DNA from 3 places in the Paenarthrobacter sp. YJN-5 genome. Region 3 is predicted to be linked to each of the others. Evidence: riboswitches for the same ligand, from Rfam matches in the RefSeq annotation. Region 3 holds a riboswitch; each other region holds the start of a gene.
The links. Region 3 has a riboswitch for S-adenosylmethionine ahead of HMI59_RS14430 (homoserine O-acetyltransferase). Riboswitches for the same ligand answer to the same signal wherever they lie in the genome.
Positions count from the first base shown of each region.

Region 1: another riboswitch for S-adenosylmethionine. It lies ahead of HMI59_RS07855 (aminotransferase class V-fold PLP-dependent enzyme); the one in region 3 lies ahead of HMI59_RS14430 (homoserine O-acetyltransferase).
Region 2: another riboswitch for S-adenosylmethionine. It lies ahead of HMI59_RS02895 (DUF1737 domain-containing protein); the one in region 3 lies ahead of HMI59_RS14430 (homoserine O-acetyltransferase).

Region 1 covers NZ_CP053544.1:1,650,387-1,652,640, forward strand. Annotated here, with positions in the region: gene HMI59_RS07855 (aminotransferase class V-fold PLP-dependent enzyme) at 1-1,246, opposite strand, end outside; SAM riboswitch class IV at 1,278-1,391, opposite strand; gene hisN (histidinol-phosphatase) at 1,573-2,254, opposite strand, start outside.
Region 2 covers NZ_CP053544.1:617,759-620,012, reverse strand. Annotated here, with positions in the region: gene HMI59_RS02900 (NtaA/DmoA family FMN-dependent monooxygenase) at 1-554, opposite strand, end outside; SAM riboswitch class IV at 721-834, shown strand; gene HMI59_RS02895 (DUF1737 domain-containing protein) at 847-1,113, shown strand; gene HMI59_RS02890 (rhodanese-like domain-containing protein) at 1,110-1,520, shown strand; gene HMI59_RS02885 (O-succinylhomoserine sulfhydrylase) at 1,524-2,254, shown strand, end outside.
Region 3 covers NZ_CP053544.1:3,053,733-3,055,986, reverse strand. Annotated here, with positions in the region: gene HMI59_RS14435 (bifunctional o-acetylhomoserine/o-acetylserine sulfhydrylase) at 1-719, shown strand, start outside; SAM riboswitch class IV at 879-994, shown strand; gene HMI59_RS14430 (homoserine O-acetyltransferase) at 1,010-2,149, shown strand; gene HMI59_RS14425 (hypothetical protein) at 2,136-2,254, opposite strand, start outside.

The DNA of each region.
Region 1 (2,254 bases), 1.4 Mb from region 3:
CCGCGTCCTCAAGCCGGGAGCCGACGCCGAAGCTGGCGCGCAGTGAACCGGACGGCAAGCCGAGGCGCTTCAGGAGCGGGTGGGCGCAGAAACGGCCATCGCGCAGGCCTACGCCGTGCTCGGCGGCCAGGTAAGCCGCCACCAGTCCCGCGTCGAAGCCTTCAACGGAGAAGTTGACGACGCCGATGGTGTCGGTGGAATCACTGAAGATCCGGTGGACGGTGACCCCTTCAATGGATTCCAAGCCCTCAACCAGGAAGGATCGGATGGCAACCTCATGGTTGTGCCAGTCCTGTTGGTCCAAGCCGGCCAGCACCTGGGTAGCCCGCGCCAAGGTGGCTGCCCCCAGGACGTTGGGGGAACCGCCCTCGTGCCGGGCCGGACCAGTTGCCCAGCTCACCGAATCCAGGCGCGCTTCACGAACGGCGCCGCCGCCGGCAAGGTGGGGGGTTCCGGCGTCGAGCCAATCGGGACGGCCGACCACGACGCCTGCGCCGAAGGGCGCGTAGAGCTTGTGCCCCGAGAAGACGACGTAGTCCACGTCGCTCTCGGAAATGTTGATGCGCCGGTGCGGGGCGAGCTGGGCTGCATCGACGACGATCCGCGCGTCGAACTCATGCGCCAACGCTGCGAGCTCTGCGATCGGCAGGATTTCGCCGGTGACGTTGGAAGCGCCGGTCACAGCGAGCAAGGATATTCCGCCCTGGCTCAACTCATCGCGCAGGTTGGCGATGGTGGCTGACAACGTGGGGGAGGCGATGACGCTGCGGTGCGGTACGCCCTGCCAGGGGAGCAGGTTGGCGTGGTGCTCGATGTCGAGGTACAGGACTTCACCGGCCGGTGCGCCGTCAAGCCGGGGGAGGCATCCGGCGAGGAGGTTCAGCGAATCGGTGGTGTTGCGGGTGAAGATGACTGAATCATCCGGCCGGCCGCCAACGAAGTCCCGCACGATGTTCCGCGAGTTTTCATAGACGGACGTGCTGATTTGGGACGCGTAACCGGCGCCACGGTGCACACTGGCGTAATAGGGCAGAATCTCGTTCAGGTAGGCAGAGACGATGGTCAGGGCCGGGGCCGACGCGCCGTAGTCAAGGTTTGCGTACCTGACGTGTCCCCCTTGGATCAGGGGAGCCTGCAGCTCTGCTCCGGTGACGGCGGCCAGCGGTCGCGCTGCGAGGGCTTCGTGTGCCGCGTGGTCATCTCCGAAAGCGGGCAGGACGGTGGAATCGAACGTAACAGTGCTCATGGGACCTCACTCAAGAAGGACCCCTCCAAGGGATCCGCGCTTGCCGTATCCGTTCCGGACCGGCCTGGTCGTCACCCGGGGCACCCCACCGCGAATGGAGGGTTGCCGGCCAGCAAACCGGGGTTTAGCGCTGGCACTCGTGACCTGTAAAAGAGACTAGGGCACCTTCCGCGGACGATTCAAAGCGGAAGGAGTTTGTTAAGCGGTTTGTTACGGAGAGAGCCGAATCCCGTTTTGGTCGAATAATCGACGGCGATGGCACCCTGAAGTGGGTTTGTCGCCGTCGATTATTCGCAGCATTACGGTTCGGCTGTTGCCGGAGCGCGCTAAAGGAGATCGTCGATCTCCGGGTTGAGGCGCTTCAGGACCTCTGAGTGGAGGATGGAATTGGTGGCCAGCGCGTTGCCGCCGAAGGGGCCGTCTTCGCCCTCAAGCGAGGTGAACCTGCCGCCGGCCTCCGTGACGATCGGCACCAATGCAGCCATGTCGTAAAGGTTTAGTTCCGGTTCGCAGGCGATGTCTACGGCACCTTCGGCCACCAGGCAGTAGGACCAGAAATCCCCGAAGGCGCGGGTCCGCCAGACGTCGTCAGTGAGCGAAAGGAATTCGTCCAGGTTTCCGCGCTCCTTCCATCCCGAAAGGCTCGAGAAGGACAGTGACGCGTCCGCCAGCGAAGAGACGTTGGAGACCTTCAAACGGGTGGCCGACGCGAGGGACCGCCCTGTGTAGGCTCCCATGCCCTTGGCGGCCCACCAGCGTTTGCCGAGTGCCGGCGCGCTGACCACACCCACCACGGGCTCGTCCTCGTCAACGAGGGCGATCAAGGTTGCCCACACCGGCACCCCCCGGACAAAGTTCTTCGTCCCGTCGATGGGGTCGATGATCCAGCGCCGCGATCCATGGCCGCTGCTGCCGAACTCTTCGCCCAGCACGGCGTCGCGGGGACGCGAACGCGAGAGCTGGCCGCGGATGGCTTCCTCGGCTGCCTTGTCCGCATCGGTGACCGGC
Region 2 (2,254 bases), 2.1 Mb from region 3:
GCGTCCGGTTCCCAGCTCCGCCAAAGCCGCCGAACGACGTCGACGAATTCCTCCGCCTTTTCATACCGCAGGTCGTGCTCGATCTGCTGGTCCAGTCCGTAATTCTGCGCGGCGAGGTCGCTGCCGGAGGTCACCACGTTCCAGCCGAGTTGGCCCCCGGAGAAATGCTGCAGGGTGGCAAGGAGCCTGGCCGCGGTGAAAGGCGGGTAGAAGGACGCGCTGATGGTGGGCACAATGCCGAGGTGTTCGGTCGCGGACAGCAGGTACGGCACCAGCGCGAGGGGATCGTGCTTGGGAGCGAAGGAGGCGTGCGCAAGCGACACTTCCGCGGTGCCGCCGTACGTGTCCGGGACGGTGAGTGAATCTTCGATGATGAACAGGTCCAGCCCCGAGCGTTCAAAAGCCCGGACGGCCTCCTGGTAGAGCGCAGGCTTCTTCCAGTCGTAGCCCAGGCTGTAGCCGGGAGTCCCCCAGCCCTGGACACCGAATCCATGGCCCACGAACCATCCGAAATGCAGCATGGGCTTGAGTGTAGAACTGCTCTGTCCGTTCACCGCGACCTGATTTCATGCGAAGTTACAGGGGGTCGTATTGCGTCAATTATGCTCCCGTGACGTCTTAAATGGTCCAGTCCCGGCGGCCGGTCCGGTTACGCAACATGACGACGGCGGGACACCCGCCACATGCGTCGCAACGGCCGCGGATGTTATTTTCTTCTTGAGTAATGAGTACCAGCGCCAAGCCCTGACTTGCTGGTCGGCAACCCTCTCCCGCGGCGGGGTGCCTCAGGTGACTACTCGGCGTATTCGACACTTCGAACTGCAAGCGTGACTGAGGAGCACATTAATGCCTGAACCCACCGAAGAGAGACTTTCCTACCGTTTGATCACGGGCCCGGACACCCGGGACTTCTGCGAACGGATCAGCAACGCCCTCGCTGAAGGCTACGTCCTGCATGGCAGCCCGTCGGCCACCTTCAACGGCACGGACGTCATCGTGGCACAGGCCGTGGTGTTGCCTGCCGCCGTCGCCAGCGCGGATGCCGCCGTGGCCAATGCCGTGGATGAGCTGGAGAACGACGAGGACGAGGCAGCATTCGAGGGCCACGCATGAGCTACGCCGGAGACCTGACCCCGCAGGATGCCTGGGCGAAGCTGCAGGACGGTGCCATCCTGGTGGACGTCCGCACCGAGGGCGAATGGGCCCACATCGGCATCCCCGACACCAAGGCCACGGAAAACGATCCCCTGTTCATCCAGTGGAACCTTGCAGGCGGCGTCCCGAACTCCCGCTTCATCGAAGACCTGCAGCAACAGGCACCCGAGGGAGACGGCGTTGAGCTTGTGTTCCTTTGCCGGTCCGGACAGCGCTCCATTGCTGCGGCCATCGCCGCAACACAGGCAGGTTTCACCGCCTACAACGTCCTCGAAGGCTTCGAAGGTGAACCGGACCGTTACGGCGAACGAACCGTCAACGGCTGGAAAAACCGCGGCCTGCCAACCAACCTTGGAAACGAATAAGAAGTGACTTTCAACCCTGACGCCGCCGGCTGGAATCCAGACACCCAAGCCGTTCGCGGTGGCCTTGACCGTACCAATTTCCAGGAAACGGCGGAGCCCGTCTTCCTCAACTCCGGCTTCGTCTACGAGTCGGCGGCAGCTGCCGAGCGCGCCTTCACCGGGGAAGACGAACGCTTCGTCTACTCCCGCTACGGCAACCCCTCCGTTGCCACCTTCCAGGAGCGGCTGCGTCTCCTTGAAGGCACCGAAGCCTGCTTCGCGACGGCGTCGGGCATGTCCGCAGTCTTCACTGCCCTTGGTGCCTTGCTGGGCGCCGGCGACCGGGTGGTTGCCGCCCGCTCGCTCTTTGGTTCCTGCTTTGTGATCCTCAACGAGATCCTGCCGCGCTGGGGCGTGGAGACCGTGTTCGTGGACGGCCCCGACCTTGACCAGTGGCGCGCTGCCCTCTCCGAGCCCACCACCGCGGTGTTCTTCGAGTCCCCCTCCAACCCGATGCAGGAGATCGTGGACATCGCAGCCGTCAGCGAGCTCGCGCACGCCGCCGGGGCAACAGTGGTGGTGGACAACGTCTTTGCCACTCCCCTGCTCCAGCGCTGCGGCGACCTCGGCGCCGACGTCATCGTGTACTCCGGCACCAAGCACATCGACGGCCAAGGCCGCGTACTGGGCGGTGCGATCCTGGGTACCAAGGAGTTCATCGAAGGCCCGGTCAAGCAGCTCATGCGGCACACCGG
Region 3 (2,254 bases):
CGGACATTGTGGTCCACTCGGCCACCAAGTACCTGGGTGGTCATGGTGCTGCCATTGCCGGGGTAATCGTGGATTCCGGAAACTTCGACTTCAGCCAGGACCCGGAGCGCTTCCCGAACTTCAACACCCCCGACCCCAGCTACAACGGCCTGGTCTACGCCCGGGACCTCGGCAAGGACGGCGCCCTCGGCGCCAACCTTTCCTACATCCTGAAGGCCCGCGTCCAGTTGCTGCGCGACCTCGGTTCCGCAGTATCGCCGTTCAACGCCTTCCTCATTGCCCAAGGCCTGGAAACCTTGAGCCTGCGGGTGGAGCGTCACGTGGCCAACGCCACCAAGGTGGCCGAATGGCTTGAAGCCCGTGACGACGTCGAAGCGGTCGCCTATGCGGGCCTGCCATCAAGCCCCTGGTACGACCGTGGCCGCAAGTACGGTCCCCGCGGCACGGGAGCCGTTGTTGCCTTCACCATCAAGGGTGGCGTCGAAGCCGGCAAGCGCTTCGTCGATGCCTTGGAACTGCACTCCCATGTGGCGAACATCGGTGATGTCCGTTCCCTGGTCATCCACCCTGCGTCGACCACCCACAGCCAGCTGACCGCTGAACAGCAGGCCGTTGCCGGAGTGAACCCGGGCCTCGTCCGCCTGTCCGTGGGAATCGAGCACATCGATGACATCATTGCCGACCTCGAGGCAGGATTCCGCGCGGCAAAGGGTGCCTGACCCCGCCTGACGTGCGTCGCGGCGGGCCGCCCGGACTGAGGATTCTTCGCCGGGCGGCCCCGTCACGTGCGCATTCGTGAACTAAAACGCCCTGAACCGTCATACTGCTGTCACATTCTTCGCCAGAACGGCCGTTCTCTTCCTAAACTCTAGGTGTTAGGTCATGAGTGCCAGCGATCAGCCCCGGCTTGCTGGCCGGCAACCCTCCTCCGCGGTGGGGTGCCCCGGGTGAGGACCTGGCCTGCCGCAATAACGGCGGCGGGCAAGCGCGAGGTTTAGGTGTCAAAGGAATGACCATTACTGCCACATCCCTTCCCACATCGGAAGAACAGGACGGAACCGTCAAATACGCCCGGGTGGGTTCCCTGGAGCTGGAAGCCGGCGGATTTCTCCCGGACGTTGTCCTGGCCTATGAGACTTGGGGCAAGCTCAATGCCGACGCCTCAAACGCCGTCCTCGTGGAGCACGCCCTCACGGGTAGTACGCACGTTGCACGCGGCGCCTCGGACGAGGAGGGCTGGTGGGAGCAGCTGGTTGGCCCGGGCGCAACGATCGACACCAACAGGTTCTTTGTCATTTCCATCAACATCGTGGGCGGCTGCTACGGCAGCACCGGGCCGTCGTCGCAAGCCCCGGACGGCAAGCCTTGGGGCTCCCGCTTCCCGCTGGTGACCCTGCGCGACAGCACAGTGGCCGAAGCCCGGCTCGCCGACGCCTTGGGGATCCGGCAGTGGCATGCAGTGCTGGGCGGCTCGATGGGCGGGGCGCGCGCCTTGGAATGGGCGGTGACCTTCCCGGACAGGGTAGAGCGCTGCGCCGTGATTTCCGTAGGTGCCTACAGCACCGCGGAGCAGATCGCGTTTGCGCAGGCACAGACGCTCGCAATCCGCCAGGATCCGAACTTCAACAACGGCGACTACTACCATGGCCCGGCACCTGAAACCGGCCTTGCCTTGGCGCGGCGGATTGCCCACATCACGTACCGTTCCGCGCTGGAGCTGGACCTCCGCTTCGGCCGGGAAGCGCAGCCGCAGGAGAAACCGCTGGCCGCCGCCGTGCTGGGGGAGCGGGGGCGCTACCAGGTGGAGAGTTACCTGGACCACCAGGGCACCAAGCTGGTGCGCCGCTTCGATGCCAACAGCTACATTGCGATCACCGAGGCCCTGATGTCCCACGACGTCAGGCGGGGACGCGGCCCGCTCAAGGAAGCGTTGTCCCGGGCCACGGCACAGTTTTTTGTGGCGGCCGTGAACTCCGACCGGCTCTACTTCCCGGCACAGTCGCACGAACTCGCCGAAGCCTTGCCGGGCGACGTCCCGGTCCACATCATCGAAGCCCCCATTGGGCACGACGGCTTCCTCACGGAGATCGGCCAGCTCGCGGGCCAGCTGGGCGCAGCCTTCTTTGCCGAAGACCTCAGCCGTTCATGATCTCGCCGCGCTGCTTCATGTAGTCCTCCATGGCGATCTCGCCGTTGCTGAACTTCGCGTCCAGCTCTGCGAGCTTCCGCGCCCGGTAGCCCTGCGGCGCAGAGC